Regions from separate parts of the Bacillus sp. N6 genome, predicted to be linked through region 2. Evidence: riboswitches for the same ligand, from Rfam matches in the RefSeq annotation. Region 2 holds a riboswitch; the other holds the start of a gene.
The links. Region 2 has a riboswitch for preQ1 ahead of queC (7-cyano-7-deazaguanine synthase QueC). Riboswitches for the same ligand answer to the same signal wherever they lie in the genome.
Positions count from the first base shown of each region.

Region 1: linked by a shared signal. The riboswitch ahead of ACUXVC_RS08100 (QueT transporter family protein) and the one ahead of queC (7-cyano-7-deazaguanine synthase QueC) in region 2 are both predicted to bind preQ1.

Region 1 is NZ_CM127843.1:1,556,792-1,561,006, reverse strand. Features, by position in the region: gene ACUXVC_RS08110 (zinc-finger domain-containing protein) at 9-185, opposite strand; gene ACUXVC_RS08105 (ribonuclease H family protein) at 198-857, opposite strand; gene ACUXVC_RS08100 (QueT transporter family protein) at 1,009-1,494, opposite strand; PreQ1 riboswitch class I at 1,501-1,545, opposite strand; gene ACUXVC_RS08095 (aldose 1-epimerase family protein) at 1,678-2,550, shown strand; gene ACUXVC_RS08090 (reverse transcriptase-like protein) at 2,619-3,005, shown strand; gene ACUXVC_RS08085 (DMT family transporter) at 3,019-3,924, shown strand; gene ACUXVC_RS08080 (DUF6123 family protein) at 3,927-4,187, opposite strand.
Region 2 is NZ_CM127843.1:1,317,353-1,321,567, forward strand. Features, by position in the region: gene ACUXVC_RS06810 (DinB family protein) at 1-448, shown strand, start outside; gene ACUXVC_RS06815 (DUF6254 family protein) at 551-667, shown strand; gene kinB (sporulation sensor histidine kinase KinB) at 679-1,887, opposite strand; PreQ1 riboswitch class I at 2,094-2,137, shown strand; gene queC (7-cyano-7-deazaguanine synthase QueC) at 2,231-2,893, shown strand; gene queD (6-carboxytetrahydropterin synthase QueD) at 2,893-3,384, shown strand; gene queE (7-carboxy-7-deazaguanine synthase QueE) at 3,377-4,093, shown strand; gene queF (preQ(1) synthase) at 4,112-4,215, shown strand, end outside.

The DNA.
Region 1 (4,215 bases), 240 kb from region 2:
ATGTTTTTTTATGACAACTGTTCTCCATACTTTTTCAATGTTTCTCCAACTGTACATTGCCTTATACAAAATGAATGAGCATAATACTTACTATTTGTCTTTCGATTATGTTCTCGCAAGAAACATCCTTCACAATACGTTTCTAATAAGTCATTTACCTCTGTAATGAGTTGCTTTTTATCCACCTTTGCACCTCTCTATTCGGTTATTTCTTTATGACTATCAATAACTGTTCCTTCTAATGCTTGCGTTGCTAATTGATGTGCTTCTTTATTTTGTTTTCTAGATATCGGCTCACATACAAGTTTTAATTTCATTTGCTTCGCCTTTTGTTCAATTTGATCTAAATAATGATTTAAATGTTCATCGTAACAAGGCCATTCTCCGGCTAATTGCTGCAGTACCACTTGTGAGTCTCCGCGAAGTGTAACTGCTTCATACTTAATCCCTAGTTCCTCGAGTATATTCATACCGTATAATAATGATGCATATTCCGCTTCATTATTATCATATATACCTTCTATATATGCATTGCGGCGAATGCGGTAGTTTGTATTTCCTTTTTTATAATACACACATATACCAACGCCAGCTTCTTTCGTTTGCACATCATACCCCCCATCAAAATAAACGAGTATTTCTTGGGGCTCTTCCTCTACTTGCTTACTTAACTTTTTCATCTCTTTTAATGACCATTCTGCGTCCATTTCATCGTAAAATAAAAGTTCCTTAGCTCTTCCTGTTTTCTCAAAATCCTCTGCAAATTGAAGTACTTCTTCTATGTTCATATACTCTGTTGTTAATTCCGTCTGCAATCCACGCTTCGTTTTATACAACCAATGAATTTTATATTTCATACTACATTCCCCTTATGTAAGACTTCTTATATATATCCGGCTAATTGAAGCCTCACTTTATTTTATTATATTTTATCTAGAGTCACAGCATTATATTCAATATGATTACATACAAAAAGAGCTATCCCTATAGGAATAGCTCTTTCATCTATTACATAAATCTTTCAAATTGTACTCGCTTATTAATCCAGTACATTACAGGCATACCGATCGCCATGACAACAAATTCACCGATTGCACAAGTTAACCAAGACAACATAAATGGTAAACCCAATGCAAGATGAAGTTCAATTGCAATCATAAACATTGTAATCGTAAAGATAACTGTATTAAAAATCATACGAGCCCAAACACCTTTAATAAATCGCATAGAAATAATCGTTGCAACTAATGCAAGAATAGATTGACCTACTCCAAATACTAAATCATAAGCGATCATAGGTGAGAACAAGAGATTCGTTAAAAATACACCTAATACAATTCCGTAAATTGCTTTCTTGTTAAATACAACGAGATGATTAAACATCTCTGAAATACGAAATTGTACATTCGTAAAGCCAAATGGCTGAATAAGCATAGAAACAGCAATATATAATGCCGCTAAAATACCATTACCGACTAAAGTTCTAATATTCATGACAAAATCTCCTTAGTTTTTTTACGTGGGATGGTTTCGAACCACGTTATTCGTTTTTTAAGCAACAAGATTATATTTTACGTCTTAGCCCCTCTTTCGTCAATAGATTCCTATCATAAACTACCTTTTTCCTTTTAGACAACGTATAATGAAACATATGAAAGATTTAGGAGGTTTCACTTCATGACAGCAACAATTCAAAATGAAAAAGTGATCGTTTCCATTTCTGACAAAGGTGCAGAATTACAGAGCGTTCGCTTAAAAGAAGACAACACAGAATATTTATGGCAAGGTGATTCTACTTATTGGGGACGCCGTGCACCAATTTTGTTCCCAATTGTCGGCCGATTAGTAGATAATACATACTACGTAGACGGTAAATCATATTCATTAACACAACACGGTTTCGCTCGTGATCTTACTTTCTCTGTGAAAGAACAAAGCGAAACAAAAATCACTTATATCGTTACTAGTAATGAAGAAACATTAAAAAAATACCCATACGAATTCGAACTACTCGTTTCTTATGAGCTAGATGGACAAATCGTTCATGTAACATATGAAGTAAACAATCCTACTTCAAAAGAGATGTTCTTCTCAATCGGAGCACATCCTGGCTTCAACTTCCCTTTATTGGATGGTGAATCATTTACAGATTATCATTTATCGTTTAATGGTTCGGAACGCTTAGAAACAAGCGTATTAGAAGGACCTTATCTTTCAAACAAAAAGCAATTAATCGCTGAAAATACAACTGAATTGCCACTTACATATGATTTATTCAAAAATGATGCGCTTATTTTTGAAAATATGAATACGAATGAAATTTCGATTCGTTCTCATAAACATAATAAATTTGTAAAAGTAGAATTTGATGGCTTCCCATTTGTCGGCGTATGGACACCAGGGGATAACGCACCTTTCTTATGTATTGAACCTTGGTATGGAATCGCTGATGAAATAAATCCAGCAAAAGATTTCAAGGACAAAAAGGGAATTCAATCGTTACAAGCGAATGAAACATTTACATGTCGTTATAGCATCACAATCGGATAACTACTCTATCCCCTACTTCAAAAAGCATTTAAGTAGGGGATAATCTTATAATTTGGAGGTTTCTCATTTTGATTGAAGTATATATTGATGGTGCATCAAAAGGAAATCCTGGTCCTTCTGGTGCAGGAGTGTTTATTAAAGGCGTTCAGCCGCCTGTACAATTATCATTACCACTTGGAACAATGTCCAATCATGAAGCAGAATACCGCGCTTTACTTCTAGCATTAAAATATTGCATCGAGCATAATTATAGCACTGTCTCTTTTCGTACAGATTCCCAGCTTGTCGAACGGGCTGTTGAAAAGGAATACGCAAAAAATAAAATATTTGCACCTCTTTTAGATGAAGCGCTGCAGTACATAAAAAACTTCGATCTCTTTTTTATTAAGTGGATTCCAAGTAATCAAAATAAAGTAGCTGATGAATTAGCTAGAAAAGCTATCTTACAAAATTAACGGGGGTATGAGTGTGAAAAAAGAGTGGATTGCTCCTCTTGCTTTATTATTTGTCTCTTTTATTTGGGGAGCTACGTTTGTTGTCGTTCAAAACGCTATGTCTTTCGTTGGTCCATTTACGTTTAATGGTATTCGCTTTTTATTCGCTGGAATTATTTTATTATTCGTTCAAATTATTTTCTCACAAAAAACTTCAAAACAAGATATAAAACATAGTAGCACGGCAGGGATAATCGTTGGTTTTTTCTTATTTGTCGGTTATTTATTGCAAACATTTGGCTTACTCTATACAACATCTTCAAAAGCAGGTTTCTTAACTGGGCTAAGCATTGTTATGGTCCCAATCTTATCATTTATCTTTTTAAAACAAAAAGCTACCATTTTCATCGTACTTGGTATTGCTGTAGCTACAACAGGTTTGTACTTATTAACAGCTGCTGATTCTTTCCAATTAAATATAGGAGATATACTTGTTCTCGGTTGTGCAGTCGCTTTCGCTGCCCATATTCTTATTAACGGCTTCTTTTCTAAAAAAATATCACCTTTATTATTAAGCACATCTCAAGTATTAGCTGTTGGTATATTTTCTTCTATTTGCGCTTTCTTGTTTGAAGATTGGGAAAAGTTATTTTCAGTATCACTATGGACGAATCAATCCTTTTTATTCGCACTCTTTCTAACTGCCCTGTTTGCAACATCTATTGCTTTTTTCATTCAAACATCGGCACAAAAACACACTTCTCCAACGAGAGTAGCAATTATTTTCGCAATGGAGCCCGTTTTTGCTGCCTTAACAGGCGTTCTCGTTGCAAATGAACAACTTTCTATTTCTGCTATTATCGGATGTCTATGTATTTTTCTAGGCATGATTTTTGTTGAATTACCTTCCAAAACAAAAAAAGAAGCGCAGGCTGCGTGAAGTTACGCTTGTAACTTCCGCATAAAAGCCTTAGCGCTTTTTTTATCTGTAATTTCTTCCTCTTTCAATCGTTCTAATAACGCAACGAAATAACTACCATCAAACTGCAATTGATGTTTAATTGTCGCTTCTATTGCTGCGTTCACAATCCCATCAGACGCACCAGTATATCCTTGTCCAAACATAATAAACCCCTGTGCTTCCTCTGATAATTTAAATCCTTTCGTATGTAAGAATGAAAGATAATCTTCTACTGTTTGCATGTTATTCCCACCTACTCAAAAATTCTCC
Region 2 (4,215 bases):
AATGTTAAATGATACAGAAGTGAATGTAAAGCCACGCCGTGATAAATGGAGTATTATTCAAATTTTACACCACTTGCATTTAGTTGAACAATCTGTCACGTCTGCCCTTGTATATGCTTTACAAAAAAATGAAAGAAACATGACTCCATTTAAAGACCTCCAACTTACGCTTGATCGCACACATAAACGAGAAGCTCCTCAGCAAATGCAACCAACAGAAACTTTAATGAAAAAACAGCAAGGAATTCAATTACTAGAACATTCACGACAAGAACTATTACATGCGCTTCATAGTGTTATAGATGAAAAAGATCTATTTGAAAATGGATTAAAGCATCCTGTTTTTAATGATCTGAATTTGTATCAATGGGTTCAATTTCTTGATTTGCATGAACAAAGACATCTTACGCAATTAAAAGAGGCGAAACATGCAATTTTGCAGCGCTAAAGTGGAAGAAGTGGGAAACCACTTCTTTTTTTGATACGTGCATAGTTTTCTTTCTTATTTTGGAATACTACATGGAGAAAGAAAAGAAGGAGTTGAAAAAATATGTCTAAGAAGAAGCGAGAAGAAGAGCGCGCCTGGAAAGCGCGTAAAGAAAATCAACAACCGCACGGAAAAGTGAAAGCTTTTGCTGAATTAGTTGAAGGAACAGAAAAAACGTGATGATTATTTCATCACGTTTTTTGTATGAGTGGAAAAGTTAATAAAAAGGTTGTACCGATTCCTTTTTCACTTATAATATCAATTTTTCCATTCATAGCTTGAACAACACTGAATACGACCATCATTCCAAGTCCAGTGCCTTTTTCTTTCGTTGAATAGAAAGGCGAGCCAAGACGTTTTACTTGTTCTGAATCCATACCGACTCCTGTATCTTTTATATATAACTGAATATGCTTATGATCAGGAACTAATGTGAAATAAAGATCACCGCCTTTTGGCATAGCCTCAATGCAATTTTTTAAAATATTTAATAAACATTGATTTAGTTTTTGCTTTTCTCCAGCGATAAAAAAAGAAGTGCTTTGCTTTATATAATGAGTACGTACATTTGTTAAATTAGCAAGCGGTGTAATTAACGACAATGCATGTAGTAATTCTTCTTCTAACTGTAATGTTTGTTCTTTTTCAATGCTTGGTTTAGCAAAGGTTAAATAATCTGTAAGAACATGATTTGCTTGTTCAATGCCGTTAATGGCAATGTCGATATATAATTTTCGTTCCTGCTCAGTGCATGTATCTGATTGTAACAGTTGTAAAAACCCTTTTGTTGAAGTTAATGGATTGCGAATTTCATGAGAGATAGACGCTGCCATTTCACCAATTAAATGAAATTTTTCAGCATTTATAAGTTCGTTTTGGAGACGAACTTGAGTTTGTAATATGTGTAGTAAATATAAAATTAGAATCGTACCAAGCATTGAACATAACTCATACACAATAATATGCGGTATATAATCAGTCTTATTTGTAACCTTTGAAAGGAAGAAGGGTATCCAACTAAATCCGTATGTGAGACTGTAGATAATAGCAAGTGTTATTTTTATACGATTAGAAGTTCGATTGAAAAATTTATATGTTAATAGTAGAACAATAAATAGAAGAACAGAACCGATAAGAGATGGGAAAACACCGATCCCACCTAATAATAAGCGATATATGTTTAATACAACTAAGATAGAACCACCAGCAATAGGCCCTCCCGTTAATGTACCGACAATTAATACAATATGGCGCATATCAAATTGAAAACCATTATTTGTTTTTGCTGCAAATGTAATACAGAGTACGGTAGCGAGGCAACAGAGTACAATGAATATAGCTGAATTTAATTTAGGAGAGCGTTTCCCTTTTTGATTCCAAAATAAATGATATACGAGCATTGTAATCAGGATGAATAATATATTTAAAAAGAGATAAATAATAAAGGATTTCAGTGGGATGCCTCCTCTCTTCTTATATTAAATTAATCATACTATAAAATGAAAGAAATGAAATGATAAATAGCGGAAAAATCAGAAATTTTTACGCTAGTATACAATATGTTACAATAAGCTGTGTCAATGAAAGAAGAAATTCCGTGCACCGCGCGGGAGAGGTTCGCGAACTCCCTCTATAAAAAACTATGGAAACAACAATATCCTTAGGTATTGTTTTGTTTTTTTATTGTGACAGTTCAAGAACGTTCTTTCTTCTTATTTATAGTAGAGAAGGAGAATGAGTGAAATGAAAAAAGAAAAAGCAGTTGTTGTTTTTAGTGGAGGACAAGATAGTACGACATGTTTATTTTGGGCAATAGAGCAGTTTGCAGAGGTAGAAGCTGTAACATTTAATTACAATCAACGTCATAAGCTAGAAATTGATTGTGCAGCGGAAATTGCAAAAGAGCTAGGAATAAAGCATACGGTACTAGATATGAGTCTATTAAATCAACTTGCTCCAAATGCGTTAACGAGAACGGATATGGAGATTACACATGAAGAAGGTGAATTGCCATCGACATTTGTAGATGGACGAAATTTACTCTTCCTATCATTTGCTGCTGTATTAGCAAAACAAGTTGGAGCACGTCATATTGTAACAGGTGTATGTGAAACTGATTTCAGTGGTTATCCAGACTGCCGTGACGTGTTTGTGAAATCGTTAAACGTTACTTTAAATTTATCTATGGATTACCCGTTTGTCATTCACACGCCACTTATGTGGATTGATAAAGCTGAAACATGGAAATTATCAGATGAACTTGGAGCATTTGAGTTTGTTCGGGAAAAAACATTAACATGTTATAACGGAATCATTGGTGATGGTTGCGGTGAATGTCCAGCATGTCAACTTCGTAAAGCAGGATTAGATACGTACCTACAGGAACGCGAAGGAGCGAACAACTAATGGATAACTTTTTTGGATTTCGCATCGTAGAGAATTTGCAAAAAATGGACAAGGATATTCAGCGTAAACAACTCAAATACCATAATAAAAGAGTAATGGTCAGCAAGGAATTTACATTTGATGCAGCACACCATTTACACTGTTATGAAGGGAAATGTAAAAACTTACATGGTCACACATATAAAGTTGTATTTGGAATTAGTGGATATGTAAATGAAATAGGTCTTGCAATTGACTTTGGAGATATAAAAGAAATTTGGAAGAATGAAATCGAAATTTATTTAGATCATCGTTATTTAAACGAAACGTTACCTGCAATGAATACGACTGCTGAAAATATGGTCGTTTGGATTTATGAAAAGATGGCAGAAGCACTAACAAAAGAAAATCGAGTGAACGAATATAAAGGAGCTCGCGTTGAATTTGTTCGTCTATTTGAGACGCCGACTAGTTATGCGGAAGTAAGACGGGAGTGGATGCTTGATGAGTAAAATCCCTGTCTTAGAAATATTCGGTCCGACTATTCAAGGTGAAGGAATGGTTGTAGGGCAAAAGACAATGTTTATCCGTACAGCTGGTTGTGATTATAGCTGTGCTTGGTGTGATTCTGCTTTTACGTGGGATGGATCAGCTAAAGATCAAATTAGACAGATGACACCAGAAGATATTTGGGATGAGCTTGTTGCAATTGGAGGAGAAAATTTTTCTCATGTTACGATTTCAGGCGGAAATCCGGCATTACTGAAAAATATTGAGTTTCTTCTTTCAATATTAAAAGAAAATGGAATGCGAACGGCAATTGAAACGCAAGGGAGTAAATGGCAAGATTGGTTACTTCAAATTGATGAGGTAACAATTTCTCCAAAACCACCAAGTTCGACGATGAAAACAGATTTTCAGAAGTTAGATGCTATTATTCAGAAACTAGCAGGAAAAGATATTAGTTTAAAAGTAGTAGTATTCGATGATCATGATTTTGAATATGCAGTTAAGATGCACGAACGTTATCCAGGTGTACCATTTTTCCTGCAAGTAGGAAACGATGATACAAAAACAGTGGATGATGCGATGCTTATTAAAAAATTATTAGATAAGTATGAGTGGCTGATTGATAAAGCTGTAAATTGTAAAGAGATGAATGATGCAAAAGTATTGCCTCAGCTTCATGCGTTAGTATGGGGAAATAAACGCGGCGTATAACGAGAAGGGATGTTTAAAATGACTGGAAGATTAGATGAAGATTTAAAAGATGTAACATTATTAGGAAATCAAAATACAAAATATTTATTTGAATATAGCCCAGAAATATTAGAGGTATTTGA